Regions from separate parts of the Rhodosalinus sp. FB01 genome, predicted to be linked through region 1. Evidence: riboswitches for the same ligand, from Rfam matches in the RefSeq annotation. Region 1 holds a riboswitch; each other region holds the start of a gene.
The links. Region 1 has a riboswitch for S-adenosylmethionine ahead of AB6A65_RS15610 (hypothetical protein). Riboswitches for the same ligand answer to the same signal wherever they lie in the genome.
Positions count from the first base shown of each region.

Region 1 (10,493 bases):
CACGTGAGCTGGACGAGGCTCTTGCTGTTCTGTCGAGCTTCGACGAGGGACCGGACCTCGTTCTCTACTACAAGCATCTCATGGTGCTGAACGGAGAAGAGGAATACCGTCTGCATTTCAACGAGACGGATGCTCTCTCGGATGCCCAACGTCATTATATCGAAGCGCAATACGAGCTTTTCCGGGTCTGGTTCGACGACTGGGCCAGGAAAGAAGGGCTGTAGCGCTCATGCGGGTGATCGACAGCCATACGGCAGGTGAGCCGACACGCGTCATCGTTGACGGCGGTCCCGATCTGGGAGACGGGCCGCTCGCCGAACGTGCGGCGCGTCTCGAAGCGGAGCATCGCGACTTCTGCACGTCGGTTCTGTGCGAGCCGCGGGGGCATGACGCCATGGTCGGCGCCCTTCTGGTCGCGCCCACGGATCCCGGTTGCGCAGCCGGGGTGATCTTTTTCAATACGCTGCAAAACCTCGGGATGTGCGGTCATGCGACCATCGGTCTGACGGTCACGCTGGCGCATCTTGGCGCCATCCGGCCAGGTGCCCATCGGATCGATACGCCCGTCGGGGCCGTGGACGTGGACTTGCACGATGCCCATACCGCTTCGGTCGTGAACGTTGAAAGCTATCGCCTGCACAAAGGCGTCTCTGTCGCCGTCGACGGCGTGGGGGAGATCACGGGCGACGTCGCGTGGGGGGGCAACTGGTTCTTCCTTGTGAAGACCTCGCCGCTTGCCATCGCGCCACGGAATATCCGGCCCTTGACGGATCTGGCGCTCGACATTCGAAGCGCGCTGGAACGCGACGGGATCACCGGCAGGAATGGCGCCTGGATCGATCATGTGGAGCTGTTCGGCCCACCCCTGGACCCGCGCGCCCGCAGCAAGAACTTCGTGCTTTGTCCCGGCGGCGCCTATGATCGCTCTCCCTGCGGGACCGGGACCTCTGCCAAGCTGGCGTGCCTCGCATCGGACGGAGAGTGGCAAGCAGGGCAAGAGTGGATTCAGGAAAGCATCATCGGAAGCACCTACGGCCTAAGCTACGAGCCAGGTGCCGATGGGGGCATCGTGCCGACGATCACCGGCCAGGCTTTCGTCACATCCGATGCGACTTTGATCTTCGATCCCGCCGACCCCTATCTGCGCGGGATCCGTTACTGAAATGCGGTCATGCCAAGAAAAGGCGCATCGGCCGCTGGCCCCCATCGGGATGAAATGACGGATCAATCCGACCATGATGTGATCGTCATCGGCGCCGGGGTGATCGGCGTGAGCATCGCGATCGCACTTCAGGCGGCGGGCCGCGATGTCCTGCTTGTCGATCGAAGCGCCCCCGGAAATGGCGCGTCGTTCGCGAACGCAGGTGCATTCGCCTTTTCGGACATCGTTCCGCTCGCGACACCCGGGATCATTCGCGCCGCGCCCAGGTGGCTCGCGGATCCCCTGGGTCCGCTCTCCGTCGATCCGTCCTACGTCTTCGCGATCGCGCCCTGGCTTTTGAGGTTCTGGCGGGCAAGCTGGAAGGATCGCTTCCCCAGGCTGATGGAAGCGCAAGCCGCCCTCATGGAGTTGTCCCGCGCCGCCCTCGAACGCCAGGTGGCGGATACGAGCGGCGAACATCTGCTGCAACGAGAGGGACAGCTCAGGGTTTACCAGGGCGCCCGACGGTTCGAGCGAAGCCGTTCCTATTGGGACGCCTGCCGGCAGTACGGCATTCGATTTGATCTGTTGGAGTCGCCGGCCGAGATCGCGGAACTCCAGCCGGGCCTCAGTTCCGAATTCACCCACGCCGGATATACGCCCGACTGGATCAACACGCGGGATCCCATGCTTTGGCTCGAGCACCTCCTGTCGGTGTTTCGTGCGCGGGGCGGCGTGGTCGATAGGCTGGACGCGCGCGCTCTGCAGGCCGGGGACGAACGGATCACGCTACACGGGGCGGAAGTCACGCTTTCGGCGGGCCATGTCATTGTCGCCGCGGGTGCCTGGTCGCGGACACTTGCGATGTCTCTTGGCGATCGCATCCCGCTCGAGACGGAGCGCGGCTACAACACGACAATTCGCCAAGCAGGCTTCGACCTCCGGACCCATATCACGTTTGCGGACCACGGCTTCGTGGCCTCCCGCATCCAGGACGGCGTTCGTGTCGGCGGCGCGGTCGAGCTGGCCGGTCTGGTTCGTCCGCCGAACTTCAAGCGTGCAAAGATCCTTCGCGACAAAGCCAGCGCGTTCATGCCGGGTCTGGACGCCAGTCGGGGAAGGGAGTGGATGGGGTTCCGCCCTTCCTTGCCCGACAGCCTGCCGGTCATCGGCCATGCGCAGCGCACGGATCGGGTCGTTTACGCGTTCGCCCACGGGCATCTCGGGCTGACTCAGGCGGCCGGAACAGCCGAGTTGGTGCAAGCCTTGATCTGTGGGGTGACCCCACCGCTGGACGCCGCGCCATTCTCGGCGCGGCGTTTCACATGACCTGGTGCGGAATGAACGTTCCAGCCGAAAACATCATTCAGGCGCCTACGTCCCTTGATGACGGGCCACCGTTCCGGGCGATCGGTCTTGAAGGGTTTTCTGCCGCGCCCGACGCCGCGCATCGCCACACGGGGCACAGAGCTTAGCCAGAGGTCAGACATGCGAAGCACTCGGACGATCCATGTAATTTCGTGTCATGCCGAAGGAGAGGTCGGCGACGTGATCGTGGGCGGCGTGGCGCCGCCCCCCGGAAAGACGCTCTGGGAGCAGCGAACCTACATCGAACAGCAGGAGTCGCTGCGCAATTTCATGCTCAACGAGCCGAGGGGCGGGGTGTTTCGCCATGTGAACCTGCTGGTCCCGCCGAAAAATCCCGATGCCGATGCGGCCTTCATCATAATGGAGCCGGAAGATACCCCCCCGATGTCGGGCTCCAACTCCATATGCGTCGCGACGGTGCTGCTGGACTCCGGGATTGTCCCGATGAAGGAACCCGTCACCGAAATGGTTCTCGAGGCGCCGGGCGGCCTTGTCCATGTTCGTGCGACCTGCCGAAACGGCAAGGCAGAGAGCATCAGCGTACGAAACGTTCCCAGTTTTGCTGACAAGCTGGACGCGAAGCTCGAGGTCGCCGGGTTTGGCACCCTCACCGTGGATACCGCGTATGGCGGAGACAGTTTCGTTGTCGTCGATGCTGCGGCGCTCGGGTTTTCCATGGTTGCAGACGAGGCGGCCGATCTGGCCAGGCTGGGGGTCGGGATTACGCGGGCCGCCAATGAACAGCTCGGGTTCACCCATCCCGAGAACCCGGACTGGGACCATATTTCGTTCTGTGCCTTCCGCGGCCCGGTAACGGCGACGCGGACAGGCCTCGAGGGACGGTCCGCCGTTGCGATCCGACCGGGGAAAATCGACCGCTCGCCAACTGGAACTGCCGTTTCTGCGCGAATGGCCTTGATGGCCGCCAGAAATCAGTTGCGAGTGGGGCAAACCTTCGAGGCCGTGTCGATCATCGGCTCGACCTTCATCGGCACGATCCATGGGGAAGCGCAGGTTTCAGGCCGGCCTGCAATCGTCCCGCAAATCACCGGTCGAGGATGGATAACCGGCATCCATCAGCACTTGCTCGATCCCGATGATCCCTGGCCGGAGGGCTACAGGCTGAAGGATACATGGGGTGTATAGCTTGGGCGCGTTTCCCGAGAGCCCCATTCGGTCCGAGACCCTCAGCCTGGTCAGAAATCAATGAGAAAGGAAAAGTACCGTGATCGGAAAACATCTTATCGCAGGCGAATGGATTGGAAACGACGAGACGTTCGCGAACGCTCCCGTGGAAGGCGATCCTGACAATTTTGCCGCCGGCAGCCCGGAGCACGTCGACCAGGCGGTCCGCGCGGCAGAGGAAGCTTTCACATCCTATTCCGAACTGTCCCGCGCCGCGCGAGCGACTTTCCTGCGCACCATCGCGGATGAGATCGAAGCGCGTGGAGCCCGGATCACTGAAACCGGCACGAGAGAAACCGGCTTGCCCCCGGCGAGGCTCGAGGGAGAGCGGGGCCGCACATGTGGACAGCTCCGCCTCTTCGCCGAGCATATCGAGCAGGGTGAGTATCTGGATCGGCGCCACGATCCCGCCTGGCCGGACAGGGAGCCCGCTCCGCGCCCGGATCTTCGGATGATGCAGCGGCCGATCGGGCCTGTGGCCGTGTTCGGTGCGTCCAATTTCCCGTTGGCTTTCTCGACGGCTGGCGGCGACACGGCCAGCGCGCTGGCGGCTGGCTGCCCGGTGGTGGTGAAGGGGCACGGCGCACATCCCGGCACCGCCGAGATCGTGGCCGAGGCCATTTCGGCAGCCATCGAAGCCTGCGGCGTCCATCCAGGTGTCTTCTCGCTTGTCCAGGGCGGCAGCCGGGAGGTCGGGCAATCGCTCGTTCAGCACCCGCTGATCCGTGCGGTGGGGTTCACCGGCAGTCTTGCCGGGGGGCGGGCGCTCTATGATCTCTGCGCGAAGCGGCCAGAGCCGATCCCCTTCTTCGGCGAACTCGGTTCGGTCAACCCGATGTTTCTGTTGCCTGGGGCGGTCAAGGCGCGCGGCGACGAAATCGCGAAAGGGTGGGCCGGATCGCTCACCATGGGGGCGGGACAATTCTGCACCAATCCCGGCATCGCCATTTTGATCGACGGGCCCGAGGCCGACTCCTTCATGGACGCAGCCACCGCGGCACTGGACCCCGAGGCGGCGCAGGTGATGCTGACGGACGGTATTGCGCAGGCATATCGTGCGGGCCGCGACCGTGTGGCCGCCAGCAAGGGAGTGCAGGAGATCCTGACATCGACGTGCGACCTGCGGACTGCCACACCCTATCTCTTCGCCACGACCGGCAAGGAGTGGTTGGAAAACGACGTGCTTGGCGAAGAGGTGTTCGGCCCGCTGGGTCTGATCGTGAAGGTGTCGGATTCCGGCGAGATGAAAGATGTCGCCCGGTCGCTGCAAGGACAGCTGCCATGTACCCTTCACATGGACGACGCCGACACCGAGAGTGCGCGCGGCCTGATGCCGATCATCGAGCGGAAGGCTGGGCGCCTGCTGGCCAATGGCTTCCCGACCGGTGTCGAAGTGTGCGACAGCATGGTGCATGGTGGCCCCTATCCGGCCAGTACGAATTTCGGTCATACCTCGGTCGGCACGCTGGCCATACGTCGCTTTCTGCGGCCGGTCTGCTATCAAAACATTCCCGGCGAACTCCTGCCCGAAGACTTGAGGTAGAAAGCGAGGGGGCGCCCTTGGGCCCGCCCCCATGGGGCGGTCAAGGCTGGCCTGCTGCCGGTTTCATGGTGGACCTTGCCGGGTCCTCGGTCCGGGCCTCATGCGAGCTCCGGGCGGGCTTCGGTTGGGCCGCACCGGCGCTCGGCGTCAAGTTGCCGATCGCGGCTGATCTCTGCCGCCTCACCCACCTGCGCTGACGATGTGCGCCACGTCGAGCCGTGCCGCGTCACCCTGCACGCGGTAGGCCAGCAGCGGCCCGTCGCCGCCCGCCGAGTAGTCGAGGCAGAGGGCGTTCAGCGCCTGGAGAGCCGGCCGCCCGTCGAGCCAGTAGTGGCCGAAGAAGACGGGTCTCGCGCCGGCGGGGTAGGCGCCGGCGCGCGCGAACTCCGGCAGGGGCCCGGGCGGCAGTTCGGCGGGATCGGGCACCGATATGGCGATGTCCGCCCAGCTCGCCGCTTCGCCTTGCCACCACTTGAGGCGGACATGCGCGCGGCGACGCCCATCCTTGTCGTGGAAGACGTGCCCCTCGGGCAGAGGGACTTCCGGCCCCTTCGTGGTCGTCTCGACACGCGCGTGGAGCGCGTGGTCCTTGTCGGCGGCGGCAACGAGCTGATCCTCGTCGAGGACGCCGTCCCGGGTCTCCCGCGCGAGCGCCGCGATGACGGCCTCGTCCCAGCAAGCGTGCACCGCCCGGAAACGCGCCGTTTCCAGGTAAAGCGGCAGGCTCTGCATCCAGGCGAGCACCTCCCGCGTCGCGGGAGCGTCCGGCGGGAAGGCCTCGAGGAAGCTGCGGTGCTGCGCGGTGTTCTTCGCGCTTCGCGCGCGGAGCGGTTCCCCGGTCCCGGGATGCCGCGCGTGGTAATGGAGCGCGTTGAGCTCGTGGTTGCCCATGACCGCGCGCGCCTTGCCGGCGTCCATGAGGCTCCGGACCGTGCGGATCACGCCCGCATTGTCGGGCCCCCGGTCGATGAAATCGCCGAGGAAGACGATCTCGCGATCGGGCGCGTCGTTGATCCAGCCCGCGGCGCTTTGGCGCCAGCCGAGCTTCGGAAGAAGCGCGTGGAGTTTCTCGCCCTGGCCGTGAATGTCGGGGATGATGTCGTGCATCAGGCCTCCTCGTGATCGAATGTGTCCATCGGGATCTCGGGGGCGCGCGGCGCGCAGTCCGCCAGCACCCGGTCGAGCATCGCCATGCCGGGCGCGCGGCGGATCCGGTAGCGATCGATCGGCAGCGCCCTGCCGCAGTCGCAGCCGCGGGCCCGGTTCTCGGGCGTCCAGTGCCAGGAGCGCACGAGGTCCACGCCGGCGATCCCGACCCGCCGGGTGACGCCGTGCTTCGGCGGACCGTGCGGCGGCAGGGCCTCGGCCTCCACGACGGTCCCCTCCGGCACGGGCATGCCGCGCCCGTCGTGGCGCTGCCACGGGCCCCAGAGCCGCTCAGCGCCAGACATCGGAGAGCTCCGCGCCGCGCCGGTCGGCGAGCGCCCAGCGATGGCCGTTGAGGATCCGCACGGCGCGCAGATGCGGCCAGAACCACTTGTATCCCGGGTAGAGGAAACATCCGTGGGCGGGCGGCGGGAGCTCGAGCTGCTCGGCGATCGGCGCGAGGGCCTGCGCCCCGTGGCCCTCGAGCTCGAGGCGAATGGCGATGTAGCTGACAGGATACGCCGTGATCAGCAGGCCCGCGACGAGGTGGTCGCGCCGCCCGCGCTCCGGGCCGTTCGGGCGGGCGAGGATCGCCTCGAGCATCACGAGCGCGCGGGCGCGCTCCTGCCAGCGGGGCACCACCGCCCGCGCGAGGCTCCGGCGCACGAACGCCGTGCGCGCCGTCGCGGCGCATTGGTCGGGAAGGTCGAGGATCATGAGGGAACTCCTTCGGCACGTGACATTGGCCGAAGGCGCGCGGACACCGCGTCACGCCGGTATCTTACCGGAGCGACACCTGCGTCGTGGCGCACGACAAGGCGGGTTTTGGGAGAGGTCCGCATGGGCCACCCTTTCGTTGCCAGTCTTCGGCCGCATCCCCCACTCTGGGGTACCACCTTGCTGGGTCAGCAGGTTGGCGAGAGCGCTAGGGCTCTTCTCAAGATGCATAATAAAAATAGTCGTTCTGCCGAAGGAGTGCAATCCCCGGTGGGGCAGGCGCGCATATGTTGGTGATCTGGCAAGGACGGTCGGAAAGCAGCGGTGCATCTCGTGCGGAGGCGGCCGGGAACCGTCTCGCACCGATTGGATCCTGTCGACGCTCCAAAGCGCCACGCGCGGGCGTCACGCCAGCGCGCTCCCGCGCATCTCTCCGGTCGAGCGTGTCGCGCCTTGGCCGGCTTCGGCGCCCCGGCCACCGCCGAAGATACCGGATCTGACGAGACGCAGATTTGCGGTGGCAGGCCGCGCCGCGAAGGTGGCGCGGCCCGCTTGCCGGCTCAGTCGCCCGGCGTCAGCTTGTGGACCGCCCCTCCGTCGACGGCGGTGTAGAGGCTGCCGTCGGGGCCCAGCACGAGCGAGCGGAAGCGCGCGGGCGGCATCGGCAGCGTCATCTCGGTCACGTCACGCACCGAGATCTCGCCTTCGTGGGTCTCGAGCTCGATCACGTCGATGCGCTGGCCGATGGGCGTTCCGCCAAAGCCGATGCCCAGCAGGCCGACGGCCAAGGCGCCGTCCCATTCGCCCCATTGCTCGCCCTCGAGAAAGGCAGCAGAGGATATGCCCTGCGACCAGCCGTTGTTCTCCCAGATCGGCGGCATCGCGTCGGGATAGGTCTCGAAATCCGTCATCGGCATGAATGACGCGCGTTCGAAGCGGTTCATGCCTTCGTCCTGGTTGGGCATGTACCCGCAATAGCCATCGGGACAGTCGCCCCGGCCCGCCATGTTGTCACGCGGGTCCCAGCCACCGTTCCCGCCGTTTTCCAGCACCGTGATCTCGTCGGAGTGCCATGGCCCGTGCTCGGTGATGATGGTGTCGCCCGTTTCGGGGTGAAAGGCGATGCCCTGCACGTTGCGGTGCCCGTAGGTGTAGGTCCGCGTGTCGAAGCCTTCGGGCGGGGTGTTGTCGGGGTGCGCACTTCCGTCCGTCTGGATGCGCAGCACCTTGGAGCCCATGAGCGTCGGGCTTTGCGGGATCTCGGGATTGTGGTTGTCGCCCGTGGTGAGCCACAGCGCCCCCTCGGGACCGAAGCGACCGCGCCCGCCGTTATGGGCACCGGGCCCGCCGAAGGGATGATCGGAGTCCTCCATCTTGTAGGGCACGTCATCCACGATATCGACGCGGTTCGAAACGGCGGTGAAGTCCTCGTTCACGGTGAAGCGCATCAGCCGGTTGGTGTGCGGATCGGACATGTCGGACGTGGCATAGACATAGATGCGCCGGTTGGTCTCGAACTCCGGGTCGAAGGCGACGCCCATCATCCCGGCCTGACCTTCGCAGAACAGGTCCGACCCGTTCGACGGGTAGCCATCGACGTCGCCCATGCCGTAGAGCGCGTTGACCGTCCCATCGGGCAACCGCACCGAAAGGCCGTTGCACTTCTCGCTGAACAGCATCGTTCCATCGTCGAGGAACGCGATGTCCCAAGGGCTGTCCAGCCCGTCGAGCACGACTTCGTGCTGAAGGCTGGTGGTGTTCATCCCCACCTGGGCGAAAGCCGGCGATGCAAGGATCGCGGTCCCGGTCAGCAGCGATGCGACGAAGGCCCTTTGATAAGCCATGTGATCCTCCCTTGAATGCCTTCCGACCAATGCGGCCTCCCGGAATTGATCGTCGGGAGGCGTTGGCGGTTAAGCTGTAAACGTAAGCACGATCGTTTTCCGATCAAGGCAAGCGCATGTCCGACATCCGACCGCCCGGGCCTTTCGCGCGTCGGTCGAAGGCGCGTGTCACGTGGACCGCAAGGCTGGCGATCTCCGTGTCCGAAATATCCCTCGCGGTCTGGATCATCGGAACCGAGTCCGGGCCGACGCGCGCGCCGGCTCTGTAAGTCTTCAGCCGGTTCGCGATGTAGTCCGGCGCCTTGTCGGACAGCTGCGGATAGCTCGCGACGCCCTGCGCCTCTTTGCCGTGGCAGGCATCCGTGCGGTGTAGCCCGACGGCGGCATGTGGCAGGCGACACGCGACGCGGCTCGTCTGTCGATGATGGCCGAGCGTGGGCGTCGATTCGGTTCGCCAGTCGGCCACGGCGAAATTCAGCGAAGAGCTTCGGGCGTTCGGGGCCAGCAGGGCGACCATCGTCACGCGAACTCCAGAAAGCTGATCCCGGCCAGGACGAGCCCCGCGAGAAACAGGGTTTCGGCCACGATCAGCGCGATCGCACCGCCACCCACCTTGATGATGTTGCGCAGGTCGGTCTTCATCCCGACCGCGGCGATGGCGGCCAGCAGGGCCCAGGACGAAAGCCCGGCCAGGAACGCGCCCAGCGTCTCGGGGATCAGGCCAAGCGAATTCAGCGTGGCGAGGCAGAGGAACCCCGCCACGAAGCCGGGCACGATCGGCGGCCGCGTGCCGTCCGCGCGCGTCTGTTCGCGTTGCCACACAAGCGTGATCACGATCACCACCGGTGCGAGGAACGAGACCCGGATCAATTTGACGAGAGTCGATGTCTCGCCCGCGGTGTCGGAAATCGAAAAGCCCGCGCCGACGACCTGCGCCACGTCGTGCACCGTCGCACCGATGAAGGCCCCCGCCGTGACGTCGTCGAAGCCGAGCGCATTGGTGAGGATCGGGTAGAGGATCATCGCGATCGTCGACAGGACCGTGACGCCCAGGACCGTGAACAGCAGGTTGCGCTCGGACCGTTCGTCCTTGGGCAGGACGGCGGCGATGGCCATGGCGGCCGATGCGCCGCAGATGGCGACCGCGCCGGCGGTGAGAATGGCAAATCGCGGCCCCTGTCCGATCAGGCGCGCCAGCGCCACGCCGAAGAGGATGGTGGCGACCGTCCCGCCGACAAGCAGCCCGATCATGCCCCAGCCCAGCGACGTCAGCATCTCGACGCTGATGCGCGCGCCCAGGACTGCAACGCCGAACCGCAGGACGGTGCGGGCGGTGAAGCCGATGCCCGCCGCGGTCGGTCCCGGTTCGCCGAGGAAATTCAGCGCGATCCCGAACAGCAGCGCCATGAGCATCGCCGGGGCGCCATGATGCTCGGCCACGAATTGCGCCGCCAGCGCGACGAGGACCGCGACCATGACGCCCGGCAGATACGCCTTGAGATGCCCGGCCAATCGCTGGCCGGACAAGCCGTACACCGTTTGCAGCTTC
Region 1 covers NZ_JBGFSH010000015.1:63-10,555, reverse strand. Annotated here, with positions in the region: gene AB6A65_RS15645 (dihydrodipicolinate synthase family protein) at 1-224, shown strand, start outside; gene AB6A65_RS15640 (proline racemase family protein) at 230-1,162, shown strand; gene AB6A65_RS15635 (NAD(P)/FAD-dependent oxidoreductase) at 1,217-2,470, shown strand; gene AB6A65_RS15630 (proline racemase family protein) at 2,630-3,655, shown strand; gene AB6A65_RS15625 (aldehyde dehydrogenase (NADP(+))) at 3,735-5,237, shown strand; gene AB6A65_RS15620 (metallophosphoesterase) at 5,418-6,344, opposite strand; gene AB6A65_RS15615 (hypothetical protein) at 6,344-6,688, opposite strand; gene AB6A65_RS15610 (hypothetical protein) at 6,675-7,100, opposite strand; SAM-I-IV-variant riboswitch at 7,226-7,334, opposite strand; gene AB6A65_RS15605 (sorbosone dehydrogenase family protein) at 7,661-8,944, opposite strand; gene AB6A65_RS15600 (cytochrome c) at 9,048-9,467, opposite strand; gene AB6A65_RS15595 (YeiH family protein) at 9,464-10,493, opposite strand, start outside.

Region 2 (10,493 bases), on a different contig from region 1:
GGCCGCAGCATGACCTCGCCCACGTCCACCGGCTCTGCGCCGGGTTCCACGGCCACGGGCGCGCTCAGCCAGCGCGGCGCGCCGTCCACGAAGATCGCCACCCGCAGATCGGCGCGCAGGCCTTGCGGGATGTCCACCGAGAAGGGAAGGGGCACCTGCGCGCCCTCGGTGGCTTCGCGGACGAAGCCCAGGCTTTCGTCGTTGAAGCCGCGCGCCTCCACCGCGATCTCGGCGTCGGGCGGCAGGGCGATGCGCGCCATGTAGGACGCGCGGCCCTCGATCGAGCGGCTGTCCTGCGCCGAGACGCCCGGCGCGAGCGCCGTCAGGGCGAGCGTCAGGCCAAGCGCCGCAACGCGATGAAAAACGGGCATGGAACGTCTCCTTGCGGGGTGATGTGTCATCGGAACGGTGTCCGCCGGGCGCGAGCGTGCCGGCATTCTGTAACGGGCGCGCGACCCCGCGGCCATCAGACGCCCACCTCGGGGCCGAGGCACTGCATCGGCTCGTCGCTTTCCCCCGCCTCGTAGAGCGGCACCGCGGTGTCATCCTCGAAGATCGCGGTCAGCCCGCCGCCCGGTGCGCGGAAGAACTGCCAGCATTGCGGCCCGAGCCGGTCATCCTCGTAGACGAAGCAGATGTAGCCGCGCGCGTCCTCGTACCAGCGCCCCTCGATGCACTCGCCGTCGAGGAAGGACCAGACCACCTCGCGGTCGTCCTTGTATTCCTCGACCCCGTAGGCCTGCCCGGACTGACCGTAATAGAGCGTCTTTCCGCGCGTGTAGGCGTCGAACTCCTCGGCGTTCATGGGCTCGGCGGCCGCAAGCGGCGTTGCGGCCAGAAGCGCGGCGCAGGTCAGGGCGTGAAGGGTGCGGTACGACATTTTTCGAACCTGCCATGGCGGCGCGGCGATGTTAACCGCTCATTGCAGCCGAGGGGCCGGCATGCGCGGTCCATCAGGGCAGGCGCCGCAGCATGTAGGCCACGCGCTTGCCCGGCAGGAACGCGCCTTCGCCCACCGCGTCGAAGCCTTCGCGCGCGTGAAAGGCCAGCGAGGCCGGGTTCGGCGGGGCCACGTTCACCTCGCATGCGATCAGGCTGCGCCCGCTCGCCCGCGTCGCGTCGTAAAGCGCGGCGTAGAGCCGCCGTGCGAGACCGCGCCCGCGCGCGTCCGGATCCACGATCACCCGGTCCACGTAGACGAAAGCGGGATAACGCGCCTTGAACCAGCGGAAATTCGGGCTGTCATAGGCCGCGCCCTCGTCGAAGGCGATCAGGAAGCCCGTGCCGTCCCCGAACGCCGGCGCGGCGAAGGCGGCGGCGCACATCGCCTCGAGGTCGCCGGCGCGAAGCGGCGATGTCTCGGCCTCGTGCATCCGGTTGAGCCGCAGCGCCCTGGCGCGAAGGTCGGGGTCCGCGCCGCGCAGGTCCGACATCGCGGCGGGGGCGGCGGGCGTCTTGCCCGTTGCGGGGGCAGGCGGGTCATCGCGGCGCGGCGCGGTCTTTCCGGTCCTCGTCATCGGTCGTTTCCTCGCTGCTCCGCCAGAACGATGCCATCCTCGGGGATCATAGGCGGGGCGGCTCTGCCCTTCCATCCCGTCGCGCCAGTGGTTAGGTGAAGAAAAACCGAAAGCGTGCGCGAATGGCCTTTTTCAGAAAGCTCAAGGACCGTCTTTTCAAGTCCTCGTCGAAGATCGACGAGGGGCTCGAGGCCATTGTCGAGGAGGGCGGCGCCGTCGAGCCGGACGCGCCCGGGCGCGGGCCCGAGCATCCGGCCGAGCCCGAGCCGTCGCCCGAGCGCGAACCGACACCGATCCCCTCGCCCGCGCCCGAACCGGAGCCGGAACCGGAGCCCGCGCCGCGGCCCGCGCCCGAGGAGGAGCCCGCGCGCCCGCCCGAGGAGGAGCCCGCCCCGGCCCCGTTCGAGCCGCCCGAAGAGCCGCGCCCGGCGGACCCCGAGCCCGCGACCCCGCCGCGCGAGCGCCCGCAACCGGGCGAGCCGGGGCCCGGGCCGATGCCCGTGGAGATCCCCGGCGACACGCCGCAGGAAGAGCCGCCGCAGGAAGGCCGCGGTCTTCTGGGCCGGCTTCTGGGGCGCCGCGGCGATGCGCCCGTCATGCGGCGCAGCCTCGACGACGAGATGCTGGAGCGCCTCGAGGAGTTGCTGATCGCGGCCGACATGGGGGTGGATACGGCCCTGCGCGTCACGGCGAACATGGCCGAGGGCCGGTTCGGCCGGAAACTCTCTGTGGAGGAGAGCAAGCGCCTGCTCGCGCAGGAGATCGCCCGCATCCTGGAGCCGGTGGCGAAGCCGCTGCCGATCTATGCCAGGCGCCCGCAGGTGGTTCTGGTGGTGGGCGTCAACGGGTCCGGAAAGACGACGCCCATCGGCAAGCTCGCAAGCCAGTTCCGCGCCGCGGGCAAGCAGGTCGTGATCGCCGCGGGCGACACGTTTCGCGCCGCCGCGGTGGAGCAGTTGCAGATCTGGGGCGAGCGCGCCGGCGTGCCGGTGCTGACCGCGCCGGAGGGGTCGGACCCCGCGAGCCTCGCCTTCGACGCGATGACGAAGGCCGAGGCCGAGGGCGCGGACCTTCTGCTGATCGACACCGCCGGGCGGTTGCAGAACCGCCAGGACCTGATGGAGGAGCTTGCCAAGATCGTGCGGGTGATCCGCAAGAAGGACCCCGACGCGCCGCACAACACGCTTCTGGTGCTGGACGCCACCACGGGCCAGAACGCGCTCAACCAGGTCGACGTGTTCCGCAAGATCGCCGACGTGACCGGTCTTGTCATGACGAAGCTCGACGGCACCGCGAAAGGCGGGGTGCTGGTGGCGCTCGCCGACCGCTTCGGTCTGCCGATCCACGCCATCGGCGTGGGAGAGCAGATCGACGACCTCGCCCCCTTCGATCCCGAGGAGTTCGCCGCCGCGCTGACCGGGCTGGACAACTCGGCATGAATGGACGCGCCCGCGGGGGCGCCGCCCCCGCGGCAGGGGCCGCGCAGCCGTCGCCGTCGGCCCCAGACACCCGCCATGCCCGCATGGCCTCTTCGAATCGCTGCTCCGCACCGCGAACCGGCCCGCCCGCGCCACCGCGCCCGGTGCGCGCCCGGCCAGGGCGGGCGCCCGAAACAGCGCGGCGGGCATGAGCGCGTGGCTCGTCTCGCTCGAGGGCACGGCGGCGGGCGAGACGCTCGCCGCCGCGCTCGCGCTTTTCGCGGCCTTCCTGCACGCCGTCTTCGGCGCGCTGCAGAAGGGCCGGCACGACCCCTGGCTCAGCCGCGGCGCGATCGATGCCGCCTATGCGGCGATGGCCGCGCCTTTCGCCCTTTTCGTCGTGCCCTGGCCCGAGCCGCACATGTGGCCGATCTTCGCCGGGGCCATGGCGATCCACCTGGGCTACAAGATCCTGCAGGCCCTGGCCTACACGCGGGGGGCCTATACGGTGGTCTACCCGGTGGTGCGCGGGACCGGGCCGCTCTTCGCGGTGCTGGGCGCGCTCGTGATCTTCGGCGAGGCGTTCACGCCGATGCAGTGGCTGGGCCTCGCGGTCCTTCTGGCGGGGATCTTCGGCCTCGCCGCCTACAACCTCGCCTTCTGGCCCACAGCGCGCGAGACGCTGCCCGCGGCGCTCGGCCTCGCCTTCGCCACGGGGCTCTTCGTGGCGCTCTACACCACCTGGGACGCCTACGGGATCCGCGCCACCGCCGATCCCTTCACCTTCCTCGCCTGGTTCTTCCTGCTCGACGGGATCATGCTGCCGGGCTTCGTCTACCTCCACTGGCGGCGGATGCCGGCGCGGCCCGCGGCCGCGGGCCTGATGCTGCGCGGCGTGATCGGCGGCCTCGTGGCCTTCGGCAGCTTCGGCTCGGTGATGCTGGCCACCCGGCTCGACGACGTGGGCGAGGCGGCGGTGCTGCGCGAGACCTCGACCGTCTTCGCCGCCCTCATCGGCTGGCTCGTGCTCAAGGAGACGGTTGGGCCGCGCCGGATCACGCTGATGGCCTTGATCGCGGCGGGGGCCGTGATAGTGGAAGCCAATGGCTGACAACCGCCCCACCGACCCGAAGCCCGTGGCTCCCTGGCTCAAGCAGACGCTGGAACTGGGCCCGCCGCTTCTGTTCTTCGTGATCTACCTGCGGCTCAGGGACGACGTCTTCACCATCGCCGGCACGGAATATTCCGGCTTCATCGTGGCGACGGTAGCCTTCGTGCCGATTCTGCTTGCCTCGATTGGGGTGCTCTGGTGGCTGACCGGACGGATGAGCCGGATGCAGGTCTTCACCGCGATCATGGTGGTCTTCTTCGGCGCGCTCACCGCCTGGTTCAACGACGAGCGCTTCTTCAAGATGAAGACGACGATCGTCTACGGCTTCTTCGCGGCGCTGCTCGGGCTTGGGCTTCTGCGGGGGCGGAGCCTGCTGGCCTACGTGCTCTCGGAGGCGCTGCCAATGCGCGAGGAGGGCTGGATGATCCTCACGCGGCGGCTGACGGCGATGTTCGCCGCGCTCGCCGTGGGCAACGAGTTCGTCTGGCGCACCATGTCCACCGACGCCTGGGTCAAGATCGAGACCTTCGGCTTCCCGATCCTGCTTTTCGTCTTCCTCTGGTGGCAGATCATGGCGCTCCAGCATCACATCGAGGACGGGGACGAGGGCGGGCGCTGAAAAAGGGGGGCTGTCCGCCCCCCTCGGGGCGTCGCCCCTCACCCCCCGAGAGTATTTGCGCCAAGAAGAAGGGGCGGGCGCGGCCCTAGCCCTTCTGTCCGAACAGGATCTTCTGCGCCTCGCGGTCGTCGGCGGCGGAGCTGCGCATCTCGGCGGCGAGGTCGCGGCCCGTCCGCACGGCGGGGCGCGCGCCCACCTCCTCGAGCCAGCGCTTCATGTGGGGCTTGTCGTCCAGCGTCTGCTCTTGGCCTTCCCAGAGCGAGGCCCAGGGCCAGATCGCCATGTCGGCGATGGAGTAGAACTCCCCGGCCGCGTAACGGGTCTCGGCGAGCCGGGTGTCGAGCACGCGGTAGAGCCGCGCGGTCTCGTTGCGGTAGCGATCCTTGGCGTAGGGCAGGTCCTGCGGCGGATCCATGGCGGGCGCGTATTTCAGGAAGTGATGCGCCTGGCCGGCCATCGGGCCGAGCCCGCCCATCTGCCACATGAGCCACTCTTCCACCGCCACGCGCTCGCGCTCGGTGCTTCCGTGGAAGCGCCCGGTCTTGCGGGCGAGATATTGCAGGATCGCCCCCGATTCGAAGACGGAGATGGGCCGGCCGTCGGGGCCTTCGGGGTCCACGATCGCGGGCATGCGGTTGTTGGGTGCGATCTTCAGGAACGCGGGGTCGAACTGGTCGCCCTTGCCGATGTTCACGAGCTTGACCTCGTAGGGCAGCTCCATCTCCTCCAGCGCGATGGCGATCTTCCAGCCATTGGGCGTGGGCCAGTAATGCAACTCTATCGGTCGGGTCATCCGGGCCTCCTGTGCTCGCCGTCAGGATGACGTGTTCGGCAGCAATGACAAGGCCGCGTCCCCGTGCGCCGGCGCAAGAAGCCGTGACCATCGGGGTTGCGGGCGTTGGGGCAGCTGGGCGCGGAGCGCTGCGAGCGGCAGGGTCTCGGGGCGGCGGAGAAGTGCGCGGTAGAGTCCGAAGACGCCCGGGCGGAGATAGGCCGACCAGTGGCAGACGCGCCGCGCCGGGGCCGCGACGGGGAAGCCGCGCGCGCGCAGCACGGCGAGGGTGGCCGGGTCGTCGAGCTGGAGCGTGAGCGCGCCGGGCCGGTCGCCGAGACCGTGGCCGAGCGTGAGGTCGCCCCGCCGCGGCGGGGCGATCAGCCGCTCGAGCAGGAAATCGAAGAGGTCGTTCTCGCGGCTCGTGACGTTGACGATCTCCGCCGCGCGGCCCGCGGGCGTGGCGAGCGCCGCCTCGGCACGGCTGGCGAACTCGGCGCCCGCGAGCAGGATGGCGCGGGTCACGGCCCGCTCGGGCAGCCGGGCAAGGGCTTGCAGCACCACCCGCGCGCCGAGCGAATGGGCGAGCGCATGGATCGGACGGTGGGGCGCGGTGGCGTGCAGCACCTCGATCGCCTGGGCAAGCGCCGCCCCCGCCCCCGCCGCGCGGTCGTAGGCCTGCCAGATCGTGCCGCGCGCGTTCCAGCCCAGCGCGATGCCGAGCCCTTCCTCGGGACCGCCGGCGCCGAAGCCGAGGCCGCGCGGCCAGCTGAGCGCCTTCCAGCAGTCTCCGCGCTCTTCGAGCGAGAGGATGTGGCCGTGCGGGCAGCGCGCGGGGTGGCCGGGACGGAACTTGTAGCCATGCACCATCACGATGATCGGCCCGCTGCCCGTGCGCGCCGCCTCGGCGAGCAGCGGCCCGGGCGCATCGGCACTCCCGTGCAGGTGCGGCGTCTCGCCCAGTGCATCCAGTCGCAGAAGCGGCATCGCCCATGCCCCACTACATGTTGTGGGCAACGCTTAGGGCGGCCATACGAAACTGGCGTGACGGCGGGGTTACGGATTCGTGACGGTGTTGACGTGCAACAGCGCCGCGGGTAACCGCGGTCCCGTGGCGATTTGTTCACCGGATTGCGGGCCACGCGAAAGATACCGCTAAAGAGGTCAAGACGAAGGGCCCCCGTTCGCTTGACCGCGCGTGGGGGCTTTTTCGTCCGGGCGAGCCCCGGGGGAGGTGCAGGATGTCGGAGGGCTGGAAGCCGCGCACGCGGCTGGTGCATGGCGGCGCGCGGCGCTCGCAATACGGGGAGGTGAGCGAGGCGCTCTTCCTCACCCAGGGTTTCGTCTACGACAGTGCCGAGGCCGCCGAGGCGCGGTTCCGCGCCGCCGGCCCCGACGAGTTCATCTATGCCCGCTACGGCAATCCGACGGTGGCAATGTTCGAGGATCGCATCGCGGGCCTCGAGGGAACCGAGGACGCCTTCGCGACCGCGAGCGGCATGGCGGCGGTGTCGGGCGCGCTCATGTCGATGCTGCGGGCGGGCGATCATGTCGTGGCCGCCCGCGCGCTTTTCGGTTCCTGCCTTTACGTGCTGGAGGAGGTGCTCGCCCGCTACGGGGTCGAGGTGAGCTTCGTGGATGGCACCGACCTCGATCAGTGGCGCGCGGCGCTGCGCCCCGGCACGCGCGCGGCGTTCTTCGAATCCGTCTCGAACCCCACGCTGGACGTCATCGACATCGCCGCCGTTTCGGACATCGCCCATGCCGCCGGCGCGACCGTCGTCGTGGACAACGTCTTCGCCACCCCCGTCCATTCGCGGGCCGCGCTGCAGGGCGCGGACGTCGTGATCTATTCCGCCACGAAGCACATCGACGGGCAGGGCCGGGTGCTTGGCGGCGTCATCCTCGGAACGCGGGAGTTCATCCGCGGGACCGTGGAGCCCTACATGAAGCATACGGGCGGTGCGCTTTCGCCCTTCAACGCCTGGGTTCTCCTGAAGGGCCTGGAAACCATGGATCTGCGGGTGCGGGCGCAGACCGAGACGGCCGCGCGGCTGGCCGCGGCGCTGGAGGGTCATCCGAAGCTGTCGCGCGTCCTCTATCCCGGCCTCGCCTCGCATCCGCAGCACGCGCTGGCGCAGCGGCAGATGGGCGCAGGGGGCACGATGCTCGCGCTGGAGCTCGCCGGCGGGCAGGAGGCGGCGTTCCGCTTCCTCAATGCCCTCGATCTTGTCGTCATCTCGAACAATCTGGGCGATGCGAAGTCGATCGTCACCCATCCTGCCACGACGACCCATCAGCGCCTGCCCGAGGCGCAGAAGGCCGTGCTGGGGATCACGCCGGGGCTCGTGCGGCTCTCTTGCGGGCTCGAGGACGGCGACGATCTGCTGGCCGATCTGACCCGCGCGCTCGACGCGGCATGAGCGGTCCGGGGGCGGCGTGAGCGCCGGGCGCGGGCCGGAAAATGCTGCGTCGCCGTTGGATTTCCGCCCGCGCCCGTCCTATGTCTTCAGCCGACAGAGGATCTGCCGAAGGGGCGAGCCCGATGAATGTGCATGTGAGCGAGATGGAAACGGCGCCCGACCGCAAGGAGGCCGAGATGGCGCTGGCCCGGCTGCGGCGCTGGATCGAGGACGCGAGCGAGGAAGAGATCGCCGCGCTCGACCCGGCTGTCCTGCGCCTGCTGCCCGGGCACGACGGCTACCCCGAACTCGCGCGCGACTATCCGGATGATTTCCGCGCCGACGCGGCCTACAAGGCCACGCTGCCGGACCTTCAGAACGGCCCGGCCGCGCTCATCCGCGGCGCGCGGCGGCCGATCCAGCATGTGGGCATCTCCAACTTCCGCCTGCCGATCCGCTTCCATACCCGCGACAACGGCGACCTGACGCTCGAGACGTCCGTCACCGGCACGGTGAGCCTGGAAGCCGAGAAGAAGGGCATCAACATGAGCCGCATCATGCGGAGCTTCTACGCCCACGCCGAGCGGGTGTTCAGCTTCGACGTGATCGAGGCGGCGCTCGACGACTACAAGAGCGATCTCGACAGCCTCGACGCGCGCATCATGATGCGCTTTTCCTTCCCCGTACGGGTGGAGAGCCTGCGCTCGGGCCTGTCGGGCTACCAGTATTACGACATCGCGCTCGAACTGGTGGAGACGGCGGGCCAGCGTCGCCGCATCATGCATCTGGACTATGTGTATTCGTCCACCTGCCCCTGCTCGCTGGAGCTGTCGGAACATGCGCGGCGGGAGCGGAGCCAGCTCGCCACGCCCCATTCGCAGCGGTCGGTGGCGCGGGTCTCCGTCGAACTGACGGGCGAGGGGTGCCTGTGGTTCGAGGATCTCGTGGAACTCTGCCGCCGCGCGGTGCCCACCGAGACCCAGGTGATGGTCAAGCGCGAGGACGAGCAGGCCTTCGCCGAGCTCAACGCCGCGAACCCTATCTTCGTGGAGGACGCGGCGCGGCTTTTCGCCGCCGAGCTGGAGCAGGACGCGCGGGTGGGCGACTTTCGCGTGGCGGCCAGCCACCAGGAGAGCCTGCACAGCCACGACGCGATCTCGGTGCTGACCGAGGGTGACACCTTCGCCGCCGAAAGCCTGGATCCGAAGCTGTTCGCCACGCTGATCCACGCGCGCTGACGCGCGCTCAGCCGCGGTGCCGGCTCATCCACCAGGTGATGCCGCCAACGCGGACGCCGGCGCGGCTGTCGCCCTCGGCCGTGTCCCGCGGCGGTTGCACCTCCTCGGCCCCGGCGGCGAGCGCGGTGCGGTGCGCGGCGGCCGGGTCGGCGACCCAGACATGCACATGCGCCTCGGGCCCGTCCGGGGCCTGGCCGATCATCACCGTGCCGTCGTCGAGGCGCAGCGTCATGTGCCTGATCCCGCCGCCTTCGTGGCGGTGCGCCTCCAGCACCTCCGCGCCGAACACGGCCTTCAGGAACTCGGCCTGCGCCGCCGCATCGGAGACGATGAGGTAGGGGGCCACGCTCGTCTGCCCCTCGGGTTTCCAGTCCATCGCGTGCCCTCCACCTCGCGAGCGTCTCACGAAGACGCGGCGCAGGGCAAGGCGCGCGCTTGACAGCCGCGCGACGGCCCGCCAACGCTCCGCCTCATGTTCGATCTGCGCCCGGTTGGATACGTCATCGGCCTGCTCGTCGCCGTGCTCGGCGCGGCGATGCTTCTGCCGATGCTGGTGGACATCGCCGAGGGGCGCGGCCACTGGCCCGTCTTCGCCCAGAGCGCCTTCGTCACCGGGCTTTCGGGCGGGCTCATCGCGCTGGGCTGCGCCAACGGCGCGCGGGCAGGTCTGTCGATCCAGCAGGCGTTCCTGCTCACCACGGGTGTCTGGGCCGTTCTGCCGCTGTTCGGCGCGCTGCCCTTCATGATCGGCGCAACGCAACTGAATCTCGTGGACAGTTATTTCGAGGCCATGTCGGGCATCACCACGACCGGTTCGACCGTGATCGTCGGCCTGGACGAGTTGCCGAAGGGCCTGCTTTTGTGGCGGGGCATCCTGCAGTGGCTGGGTGGGCTCGGCATCGTCATCGTCGCGATCGTGTTCCTCCCCGTGATGCGCGTTGGCGGGATGCAATTCTTCGAGACGGAGGCATTCGACACGCTTGGCAAGGTCCTGCCGCGGGCACTCGATATCTCGAAGGGACTGATACAGGTCTATGTCGGCCTGACGCTGGTGTGCAGCCTTGTCTACTCGGCGACCGGGCTGACGCCCTTTGAGGCGACCGTCCATGCGATGACCACGATCTCGACCGGAGGATTCTCGACGTCCGATCTTTCCTTCGGCGCCTTTCCGGGCGCGCCTCAATACGCGGCGGCGCTGTTCATGATCTTGGGCGCGCTGCCCTTCGTGCGCCTGATGCAGCTCATCTACGGCAACCCGGCCCCGCTTTGGCGCGACAGCCAGATCAGAACGTTCCTGCGATGGGTATTTTATGCCCTAGTGCTGCTCCTCGCCTATGAGTGGGTCGCAACCGGTTTTCTTGACGAAAACGGCGTGCGGCTGCGGCTTTTCAACCTCGTCTCGATCTTTACCGGAAC
Region 2 covers NZ_JBGFSH010000001.1:326,645-337,137, reverse strand. Annotated here, with positions in the region: gene AB6A65_RS01635 (META domain-containing protein) at 1-371, opposite strand, end outside; gene AB6A65_RS01630 (hypothetical protein) at 467-880, opposite strand; gene AB6A65_RS01625 (GNAT family N-acetyltransferase) at 954-1,517, opposite strand; gene ftsY (signal recognition particle-docking protein FtsY) at 1,640-2,956, shown strand; gene AB6A65_RS01615 (EamA family transporter) at 3,144-4,046, shown strand; gene AB6A65_RS01610 (inner membrane-spanning protein YciB) at 4,039-4,665, shown strand; gene AB6A65_RS01605 (glutathione S-transferase N-terminal domain-containing protein) at 4,751-5,458, opposite strand; gene AB6A65_RS01600 (DUF726 domain-containing protein) at 5,480-6,424, opposite strand; SAM riboswitch at 6,539-6,617, shown strand; gene metZ (O-succinylhomoserine sulfhydrylase) at 6,679-7,860, shown strand; gene folE2 (GTP cyclohydrolase FolE2) at 7,983-9,077, shown strand; gene AB6A65_RS01585 (VOC family protein) at 9,085-9,453, opposite strand; gene AB6A65_RS01580 (TrkH family potassium uptake protein) at 9,550-10,493, shown strand, end outside.
Region 2: linked by a shared signal. The riboswitch ahead of metZ (O-succinylhomoserine sulfhydrylase) and the one ahead of AB6A65_RS15610 (hypothetical protein) in region 1 are both predicted to bind S-adenosylmethionine.

Region 3 (10,493 bases), on a different contig from region 1:
TGGTCGCTCCTGCGCGGCGATCCGGCGCGCACGCGGATCGAGCCGCTCGACGCCGCGGGCCGGCGCGCCCGGATCACGCTGGAGTGGCAGGATCCCCGCCCGGTGCCCGGGCGCGACGATGTCCTCTCGCCGCGGATCGACATCGGGGTCTTCGCCTCGAACGGCGTGCACGACAGCGCGCCGGGCTTCGTGTCGGTGCTGCTGCCCGCGCATGAGGCGCGCGTCTACGAACCCGCGCCCGACGGCGGCCAGAGGATCGCGCGGATCGTGCGGGCGGCCCCGGACGACGTCTACGCCGACCCGGCACTCTTTCCGGTCACCGACTGGACCGACGTCTACCGCTACGGCGCGGACGGCAGCCTGCTGGGATGGACCCGGTCGCGGGCCTCGGGCGACACCCGGTACGACGCCGCGGGGCGGCGGCGCGGCCCGGATGGCGCCTTGCGCGGCGTGCGCTATCCGGTGGACGCCTTGCCCGACGGCCGGCCCGTGCTGCGCGAGGTGCCCGTTATCAGGCCGTGAGGCGCTTGCAGGAGCGACGCGCGGCGTGGGGGATCCGGGCGCGCGTCGCGCAGCGCGATCCTGACCGACGATCCTCCGCCCGCGTGCCCCAAGAAAAAGCGCGCCGCGGCGAGGAGCCACGGCGCGCGATGTGCGTGTGGTAGCCGGCTTGGATCAGGCGCGGCGCCGGCGCCGCGCGACCCCCAGGGCCCCAATGCCCCCGAGCAGCAGCAAGGCCGAGGCCGGCAGCGGCACAGCGGCAACGCCGTCGATCGTGAACGCGTCGTCGGGCTTGTTCTCGCTGTTCTCGATCTTGACGAGCGCAGAGCTCACCGCCTCGCTGAAGCTAACCACGACCAGATACTCCGACCCGCTGGCTTCATTCGGGCCGATCTGTTTCGATGCCCCATTGGCAGTGATGGTGACGAAGATGTCGCTGATATCCGCTGCGTCACGGATGCCAAACACCAGCCGCGAGAAGACACCGCCAGTCGAGGCATCCCACTGGATACCCAGAGTATCGTTCGAGCTGAGCGACCACTCGCCGTTTTCGGGAACGAGATTGCCCTGATCGTTGATCCCCTCATCGTTTTCAAGCGCGATTTGCGTACAGCCCGTCGTGCTGTTGGCAGCACAGGTCGACCCCGACCCGGAGCCCCCGAGGGAGCTGAAGGTGCCGACATTCGTCGAGAGCGGGCCGTCGAGTTCGCCCTCCGACCCGCTAACGAAATTCGCGCCGTCGTGGATCGACTCGAAATCCTGCACGATGCCACCAGCGGTCACGTTCTGCCACTCGGTGAAGTCGAAGGTTTCGATCGTGATCGTCGTGGCATGCGCTGCGGATCCGAGGAGAACGGCGGCCACCGCACTCGTGATTCTGGAAAATCTCATGACTTACCCCCTAAATTGACGGCGAATCGCACGGTTCACCTCCGTTGTCTTTACCATAGGTACACCATCGACCCGGATCCCGGCAAGAAATGTGTCGGCATCAAGGCGGAAACAGTCTGTTCTCTGGGCACGCACCGGGCCCGGAACGGGTGCTGCCGGGACGGGTACGGCGCGGGGACGGGCGAAGGCCCCGCCGGCCGCGGGATCGCAAGTCGAACGCCTCCGCTGTCGCCACGAGGCCGCCGGTAGTCCCGGACCGCCCCTTCCGAACCGGAACACATCGCAGACCCGCACGGCCCGAAACGTCTCGACAGCCCCACCGGATCTGGCGCTACCGTTTCCGGATATTGTTGCAGCGCAGCCTCTTTAACCAAAATGTGGCGCAAAAGAGGCTTGTCGGAACACCATGCCTTCGGTAACCTCGAGGAACAGGCCATGCACGACCATCGCCGCGACAGCCGCGATGTCGTGACATCGAAGAGAAGGTAGACGGTATGAATTTGAAGATTGTCAAACGTGCACTCGCAGGCCTCGCGCTGATCCTCGTGCCGCTCCAGGCCAGCGCGCTGACGCTCAAGCTGATCGACAATCGGGACGGGCACTCTGTCATGATTGCCGCCGGCGCCGATGGGACTGCGCCCGATAACCTCGTGGACTATTACGGAGCGTTCGGTGGGTTCGCACTGGCAATCGCGTCGGGCGCGAACGCGGCATTTCCCCCGGTCGACGGGCTCTTCGCGAACCTGAACGCATTTTTCCTTTCCGAAAAGGTCACTTCCGCAGACATCACTCTCGAGGTGTCGCACATCTTCGACAACACCGCGTCCGGCGTGTCGGGTCCCTACCGGCTTACCCAGAACCTGAACACGCAGCGCGGCTCCGGCACCGTCGAGACGTTCTACGGGGCCACACTGTTCGAGAGAGCCACCCCACTCAACGAGATCGCGTCGAGAAACACCTCCGCAAGTTCGGACACGGGCGGCGTTTTCGACATGACGTCCTATTCGATCACGCATGTCATCACTCTCAAATCCACCGCCAGCGGGTGCGCTTTCTGCACTTTGCAGGGCTCCGCGGATCTTGTCGCCCCGGTGCCGGCGCCGGCCGCGGGGCTGATGCTGCTTGCCGGGCTGGGCGGGCTGGCCGTCATGCGGAGACGCAAGCGCGCCTGACCTCGGCGTCTCGACGCCCGACGACGGCGGCTTGGTGACAAGTCGCCGTTTTTCGTTGGGCATGAGCCCCGACATGCATAGGCAGTCCGAGCGGGTCCGATCGGCACGCGGCGGTGACCAAAGCCCCCGGAGACACCTGGCCGCCGCCGCGGCGCGCGGCGGGTGCGAAAATGGCTTCGTTTCGGGAAACGTCGTCGAAGCGGTCGCCCTGCGACTGGATCGTCGGTGCGCTTGCATGGCTTCGTTTCGGAAAACCGACGCGAGGCGCAAGGTGTCCGCCGCCCGTCGCCCGACCTTCCGAGGGTGCGCCGGGATCGGCTTCGTTTCGGAAAACCGCCCGTCATATGGCTTCGTTTCGGAAAACCGACGCGACGCGCCAGGTGTCCGCCGCCCGTCGCACGACCTTCCGAGGGCGCGCCGGGATCGGCTTCGTTTCGGAAAACCGCCCGTCATGCCGGAACGCCCGCCTGGCGCAGCCAGTCCACCCAGCCCCGGAACGCGCGCTTCCGCGCGCCCCTGGCCTCCCGCAGGTAGCGCCGGGCGAGTTCGCTCTCCGGCGCATGTTTCTCGCGGACGCGGGTCTCGACAAGCTGGCCGTCGATCCACGTTTCGGTCACCTTGCGACCGACGAGCACCATCGCGTCCTCGACGCCGGGCGCGTGACCGGGCCCGCCGGCCAACGCCGCGAGCCGGGCCTCCAGCCCGGCGACCCGCGCTTCCGCCCGCGCGAGCACCAGCGCGCGGGAGAGCCCCTCCTCCTCCCGGAAGGCCGCCGCGGCGGGCAGTTCCGTACGATCGAGGATCACCGTGAGCCATCTTTGCACCGCCTCGGGCGCGGGCGCCGCGGTCAGCCCGTGGCGCCGGGCGTTGCCCGATGCCCGTGCCTTGCCCGAAGCGGAGCGCGGCCCGGTACTCCGCTGCGCGTTCCGCCGGTTGGCGGCGACCTGGCGCGCGCTGGTCACGACACCTCCGCCACCGCCTCGATCGGGCGGGCGGCCTGAAGCGCGTCGAGATCCCGCTTCACCTCGCGGCGGCGCGGCTCGAGCTCGGCGATCTTGCGGTCATGGAAGCGCGTCGCGACCTCGCCGGCCTGCCAGAACTCGGCCATCAGCGCGACCATGTCCAGTCCGAGCGCCGCGATCTCGGCCTCCGCCGCGGCCACGGTCCCGGCGTCGCGCGACACCGCGCGCGCCGCGAGCTCGGTCGCCTCGCTCAGGGCGCCCGGCCGGTCGAACGGCGCTTCGTGGAAATCCTCCTCGGACTTGCCGGCCTCGATCCACGCGTCCCAGGCTTGGTCGAGATGCGCCTCGTGGCGGGCGTGGCAGGCCTCGACGACGGCCTCCGTGATCTTGTGCTCGACCTGGCGCGCAAGGACGCGGTCGCGCATCCGGCGGTGCTGCAGCAGGTCCCACTCGATCGCGATCAGGTTTTCCGCGATCACCGCCTCGTAGGGCGTGACGGGCGCCAGCGCGCGCAGAAGCCCCGCCTCGAAGGCGGGGAATGCGGCCGGCGACTGGCCGGGCAAGGGGTCCCGGCCCGGCAGCAATTCGAGGAAGGACGCAAGTCCGAAGCGCTGCGGATCGGGCGGCGTCAGGGCGGTTCCGGGGTCTGATGTCGTGGCCATCATGGCCTCCTTCTGGCTGGGCGACGCGGCGGCGCGCGCCGTCGTCGCGGTGGGTGCGCGGCCCCGATCGGCCGAGGGCGCCGCATGCGCGCGGCGGTCCCGACGGCACGGGGCCGGCAATCAATTGCACCAGGAGAAGGAAACGCCCCTCTTCGTTGCCGTGTCGGCCACATCGCCTTGCGGGCAGCCACCTTGCCGGGGTCGGCAGGTTGGCGGAGGCTCGCGCCCCACTCATGATGCACGCGCACATTACCTCATTCGCGAATCGTCGCGCAACCCCAATCCTCGCGCCCCGGTCTCACCCGGGGCGCGCGGGTCATCCCGCGGCCGGCGCCCGGAAGGCGAGCCGCATCTGCTTCTCGGTCTCGATCAGGGCGAAGAAGACCGCGCCGATCGCCACGATGATCACGCCGTCGGCCAGCGGCACCGGCGCGGTCCCCATGATCCGCTGCAACGGCGGCAGGTAGGTGATGGCGACTTGAAGGCCGGTCACGGTCAGAACGCTGATCCAGACGACCCGGGTGCCCAGCAGCGCCGTCAGGCGCAGCGAGGCGCCGTGGATGTTGCGGATGAAGAAGAGGTAGAAGATCTCGAGAACGACGAGCGTGTTCATCGCCATCGTCTGCGCCAGCTCGACCGGATACCCCCGGTCGGTCGCGTAGAGAAAGGCGCCGAAGACCGCGGCGAGAAAGAGCCCCGAGACCAGCACGAGTTGCCAGATCAGCCCGCCGGTCAGCAGCGGCTCTCCGCGCGGGCGCGGCGGGCGGCGCATGGTGCCGGGCTCGGACGGCTCGAAAGCCAGCGCGATGCCGAGGGTCACGGCCGTGACCAGGTTCACCCACAGGATCTGCACCGCCGTGATCGGAAGCGCGAGGCCCGCGAAGAGCGCCAGGATGATCGTCATCGCCTCGCCCGCGTTGGTGGGCAGGGTCCAGCTGATCACCTTCTTGATGTTGTCGTAGACCGTGCGCCCCTCGCGCACCGCTGCCGCGATGGACGCGAAATTGTCGTCGGCCAGCACCAGTTCGGCGGCCTCCTTCGCCGCCTCGCTGCCCTTGAGCCCCATCGCGATGCCGGCGTCGGCGCGCTTGAGCGCGGGCGCGTCGTTCACCCCGTCGCCGGTCATCGCCACGGTGAGCCCGCGCGCCTGCAGCGCGGTGACGAGGCGCAGCTTGTGCGCGGGAGAGGTGCGCGCGAAGATGTCGGTCTCCACCACCATGTCGGCGAGCGCGGCGTCGTCCATCGCCTCGAGATCGGCGCCGGTGAGCACGCGGTCGTGGTTCGTCAGACCGATCCTGGCCGCGATGGCGCGCGCCGGCGCCGCGTGATCGCCGGTGATCATCTTCACGCGGATGCCCACGGCGTGGCACTCGGCCACGGCCTCGATGGCCTCCGCGCGCGGCGGGTCGATCAACCCGATCAGCCCGATCAGCGTGAGGCGCCCCTCGAGATCGGCGCTTTCGAGGGTTTCCATCTCCCGCGGCGCCGGGCGCGCCGCAACGGCGATCACCCGCTGGCCTTCCGCGGCCAGCGCCTCGACCTCGTCGCTCCAGTGCCCGGCGTCGAGCGGCGCCACCCCGCCATCGGGCGCGCGCTGGTCGGCGCAGAGCGCGAGCACCGCCTCGGGCGCGCCCTTGACGTGGATGCAGGCCTCGCCGCCGCGGCCGTGATGCAGCGTCGCCATGTAGCGGTGCGCCGCGTCGAAGGGGATCGCGTCGGCGCGCCGCCACGCGCGCAGGGGCTCGGCCCCGTCGCCGGTGATCTTGCCCGCAAGCGCGATGAGCGCGCCCTCCATCGGGTCGCCCTCGACGTGCCAGCCATCCTCCGCGCCGCGCAGCCGCGCGTCGTTGCAACGCGCCGCCGCGCGGGCGATCTCGGTCAGCACCGCGTGCTCGTCGGGATGGGCGTCCGCCTCGCGCCAGCGCACCGCGCCCTCGGGGGCGTAGCCGCTGCCGCCCACCGAGTAGACCCGGCCCGCCGCCGCCAGCGTCGCCGCCATCATCTCGTTGCGGGTCAGCGTACCGGTCTTGTCCGAGCAGATCACCGAGACCGAGCCCAGCGTCTCGATCGCCGGCAGCCGGCGGACGATGGCGTTGCGCCGCGCCATCGCCTGCACGCCCACCGCCAGCGTGATGGTCAGCACCGCCGGCAGCCCCTCGGGGATCGCCGCGACCGAAAGGCCCACCACCGCCATGAAAAGCTCGGAAAACGGCAGGTGGTCCACGAAATAGCCGTAGCTCAGCAGCGCGCCGGCCACGATCAGGATGAAGAGCGTGAGCCAGCGCGCGAAGCGGTCCATCTGCGCCACGAGCGGGGTGGTCAGCGTCTCCACGCGGCCCAGCATGCCGCTGATCCGGCCGATCTGCGTGTCGGCCCCGGTGGCCACCACGACGCCGCGCCCCGCCCCGGCCGCCACGAGCGTGCCTGAAAAGAGCATCGGGCTCCGGTCGCCCAGCGACACCTCCGCCGCGACGGGCGCGGTGCCCTTGTCGACGGGCACCGACTCGCCCGTCAGCACCGCCTCCTCGGCCTTGAGCCCGCGCGCCGTGATCAGCCGCAGATCCGCGGGCACGCGGTCGCCCGCCTCGATCAGCACGATGTCGCCCGGCACGAGCCCGGCCGCGTCGAGGCTCGTGCGCCGCCCGTCGCGCAGCACCGTCGACTGCGGCGCCAGCATCCCCCGGATCGCGGCCATCGCCTGCTCGGCCCGGCCCTCCTGGATGTAGCCGATCACCGCGTTGACGAGCACCACGGCGAGGATCACGCCGGTGTCGATCCAGTGCTGCAGCGCGGCCGTCACCGCGGCGGAGGCGATGAGCACGTAGATCAGCACGTTGTGGAAGTGCCCCAGGAACCGCAGCACCGGGTTGGGCGCCGGCGGCTCGGGCAGGCGGTTCGGCCCGTGCTCGGACAGCCGGCGGGCGGCCTCCCCGGCGCCGAGCCCGTCGGGCCCCGTCGCGAACGCGTCGAGCAGGTCCGCGGCGGGGCGGGCGTGCGGGGCGGTCTCGCGGGTGTCGGTCATCGGCTGCGCCTCGCCTTTCCCGACGCCGCGCGTTTTCGCTCACGACGCCTGCTTCTCCTCCGTCCGGATCTCCGGGATCTCGGTACGTTCCTTTTCGGGCGCGCCGCACAGCAGGTCAACCGCTTGATCGGCCGCGTCCTGGAACGGCTCGAGCACGATGCCGGCGCCCGCGCCGAAAAGCGCCTCGGTGTCGCGGGGGTGATGCGAGGCGACGGCGATCCGGCCCGAAAACCCCGCCGCCCGCGTGAGCTGGATCAGCGTCGTGCGGGTGTCCTCGTGGCTCAGGCCGGTGGGGTGGATCGGCACGGTCGAGACGATCCAGTCGGCCTGCGAGAGCGGAAGCTCGGCCACGAACTCCGGGTCGGTCGCGTCGCCGAACTCGCTCGCGAGGCCCAGTTCGCGCCACCGCCGCACCGCGAGCGGGTTGAAATCCGCCCCGAGCACCGTGACGCCGCGCTTTTGCAGCCGCATCCCGATGGCGGTGCCGAACCGGCCCAGCCCGAAGACGATCACCTTGTAGCGGTCGCCGCGATGCGCGGCCGCGTCGGAGGGCTCGCGCGGGGTGCCGCGGCGCTCGAAGATCCCGAGCACCGGCTCGAAGAGCGCGTAGAGCCGGTGCGAGTAGGTGATCATGTAGGTGGAGGCCGCGATGGTGACGAGCCCGACCATGGTCACGAGGCCGAGCGCGTCCTCCTCGACATGGCCGATGGAGACCCCCATCGCCACGAAGATCAGCGAGAACTCGCTGATCTGCGCGACCGTCAGCCCGGCGAGGAAGCCGGTGCGCTTGCAGTAGCCCATCGCCCCCATGATCGCGAGCACGATGAGCGGGTTGCCGATCAGTACGAAGAGCGAGAAGACGATCGCGCCGGTGACATGCGTGCCCAGAAGCGACAGGTCGAGCGTCGCGCCGAGCGCGATGAAGAAGAAGAGCAGCAGGAAGTCGCGGAGCGGGGCGAGCCGCGCCGCGATGGTCTCGCGGTAGGGCGTGGAGGCGAGCGCCACGCCGGCCAGGAGCCCGCCCACCTCCTTGCCCAGCCCCACGAAATCCCCGATCGCCGCGAACATCGCCGCCATGGCGATGGCGAAGATCACCAGCAACTCCTGCGCGCGGGCGAGACGCTCGGTCAGCGGATCGGCGATGTAGCGCACGAAGAGCACGACGAGCGCGACCATCGCCACGCCCGAGACGAGCACCGACATCACCGTGCCGCCGCCGTGGCCGCCGCCCTCCGCCGCCGCGCCGATCCCGATGGCCGAGAGCACGATCATCGCCAGCACGACGACGATGTCCTGCACGATCAGAAAGCCGAGCGCGATCTGCCCGTGCAGGCTGTCGATCTCGCGCTTGTCGGAGAGCAGCTTGACGATGATGATCGTCGAGAAGAACGTCAGCGCCACCGCGACGTAGAGGCTGGTGACCGCGCCCAGCCCCAGCGCGAGCCCGATCAGGTAGCCGAAGACCGAGGTGAAGGCGACCTGCCCGAGCCCGGTCGTGAGCGACACCGCGCCGAGCGACCGGATGAGCTTCACGTCGAGCTTGATGCCGACGAGGAAAAGCAGAACGGCGATGCCGAGCTGCGACAGAAGATCGATCTGCGCGTCGGCGCGCACGACGTCGAGCGCCGAGGGCCCCGCGATCAGGCCGACGGCGATGAAGCTCACGATCAGCGGCTGGCGCAGCGCGATCCCGAAAAGCCCGATGGCCGCGGCCATCACCAGCAGAAGCGCGACCTCGGCGAAGGGCGAGTGGGTCAGCGCGTCGATCATGCGTCCCGCCCGCCCGGGGGCCCGGGCGAGGCGCCCGCCCTCGGCGCGTCCGGCGCGCGCGCCCGCGTGGCGTAGCTGGCCAGGAACGCCGCCAGGTCCGCGTCGGCGATCCGCCACCCCTTGCCGATCACGATCGCGCGCAGCTCGCCCTGCCGGATCCAGCCGCGCACCGTCGCCTCGCTGACCTTCAACCGGTCGGCCACTTCCTTGACCGTCTGATACGCGTCGCGGGCCATGGCATGGACCTTTGCCGTGTCGTTGCGTGACGGATAGCGTTCTTTGGTGCAATCGGGGTGATTTCGGTGAAATGATTTTCCGCAGGCACCGGTTGGGGTCAAGAACGTGACGACCCGTCGGCGAGAAGGGGGCATGCGATGAAGACGATCCTGCTGGCCACCGACTTTTCCGAGCGCTCGGACCGGGCGTTCCGGCGCGCGTCCCTGCTCGCCCGGCAGGTCGGCGCCACCCTCGTGGTCGTCCATGTCGTCGACGACGACCAGCCGCGGCGCATCCTCGACAGCGAACGCGAGGCGGCCGCCGGGCTGCTGGAGGATCTGCGCGCCACGGTGCGCCGCGTCGACGGGCTCGCCTGCGAAACCCGCCTGGTCCTGGCCGACCCCTTCGCCGGCATCGCGCAGGCGGCCGCGGAAAGCGCCGCGGACCTGCTCGTCATCGGCCCGCACCGGCGGCAGGCCCTGCGCGACGTCTTCGTCGGCACCACGGCCGAGCGCACGATCCGGTCGGTGACGACGCCCGTGCTGATGGTCAACGCCCCGCCCGTGGCGCCTTACGCCCACGTCATGCTCACCACCGACCTCTCCGACGGCGCCGCCGCGGCGGCCCGCGCCGCGGCGCGGCTCGGGATCGCGGGCGAGGCCCGGCGCTCGATCCTGCACGTCGTCGACGCGCCGGTGGGCCATCTCGTCCTCGGCGGCAACGTCGCGCCCGAGGGGCGCGCCGCCTACCGCGACGACGCGCGCAGCGAGGCCGCGCGCGAGCTTGCGGCCTTCGTCGAGGCGACGGGCCTCGGCACGCTCCGCCAGAGCCCGCGCCTGAGCGACGCCGCCCCGGCCGACGCGATCCTCGAGGCCGCGCGGGAGGAGGCGGCCGACCTCGTGGTGGTGGGCACCCACGGCCGCAGCGGCCTCGCGAAGCTCTTCCTGGGCAGCGTGGCCGAAGCGGTGCTGCGCAAGGCCGACCGCGACGTTCTCGCCGTCCCGCCCGCCGCCGCCTGAGCGGGCGGCGGATCGCAACTCGCTACGATCGCTGTCCGAGGGTCTTCCTCTCCAACATCGCGCCCGCAGACACTGTCATCCTATGGTTCTTTCCGCGAATCACTGGACCGTGAGAACGACAGGTTCTTCCCGAATCGGTAAGGCGATACTCTAGTCGCAGCGACAGCCACCGGACTAGGCGGGTGATGGAAAGTTTGTTCCGGTTTCCTGTGCGATCAGACCGAACGCTCACGCTGAGTCCAAGATTTTTCGGCAATTTAACGCGTTTAACACGTCGC
Region 3 covers NZ_JBGFSH010000006.1:4,736-15,228, reverse strand. Annotated here, with positions in the region: gene AB6A65_RS10445 (hypothetical protein) at 1-522, shown strand, start outside; gene AB6A65_RS10440 (VPLPA-CTERM sorting domain-containing protein) at 676-1,392, opposite strand; gene AB6A65_RS10435 (VPLPA-CTERM sorting domain-containing protein) at 1,887-2,564, shown strand; gene AB6A65_RS10430 (hypothetical protein) at 3,014-3,526, opposite strand; gene AB6A65_RS10425 (hypothetical protein) at 3,523-4,188, opposite strand; SAM-I-IV-variant riboswitch at 4,330-4,433, opposite strand; gene AB6A65_RS10420 (cation-transporting P-type ATPase) at 4,505-7,210, opposite strand; gene AB6A65_RS10415 (cation:proton antiporter) at 7,250-8,980, opposite strand; gene AB6A65_RS10410 (helix-turn-helix domain-containing protein) at 8,977-9,216, opposite strand; gene AB6A65_RS10405 (universal stress protein) at 9,355-10,215, shown strand.
Region 3: linked by a shared signal. The riboswitch ahead of AB6A65_RS10425 (hypothetical protein) and the one ahead of AB6A65_RS15610 (hypothetical protein) in region 1 are both predicted to bind S-adenosylmethionine.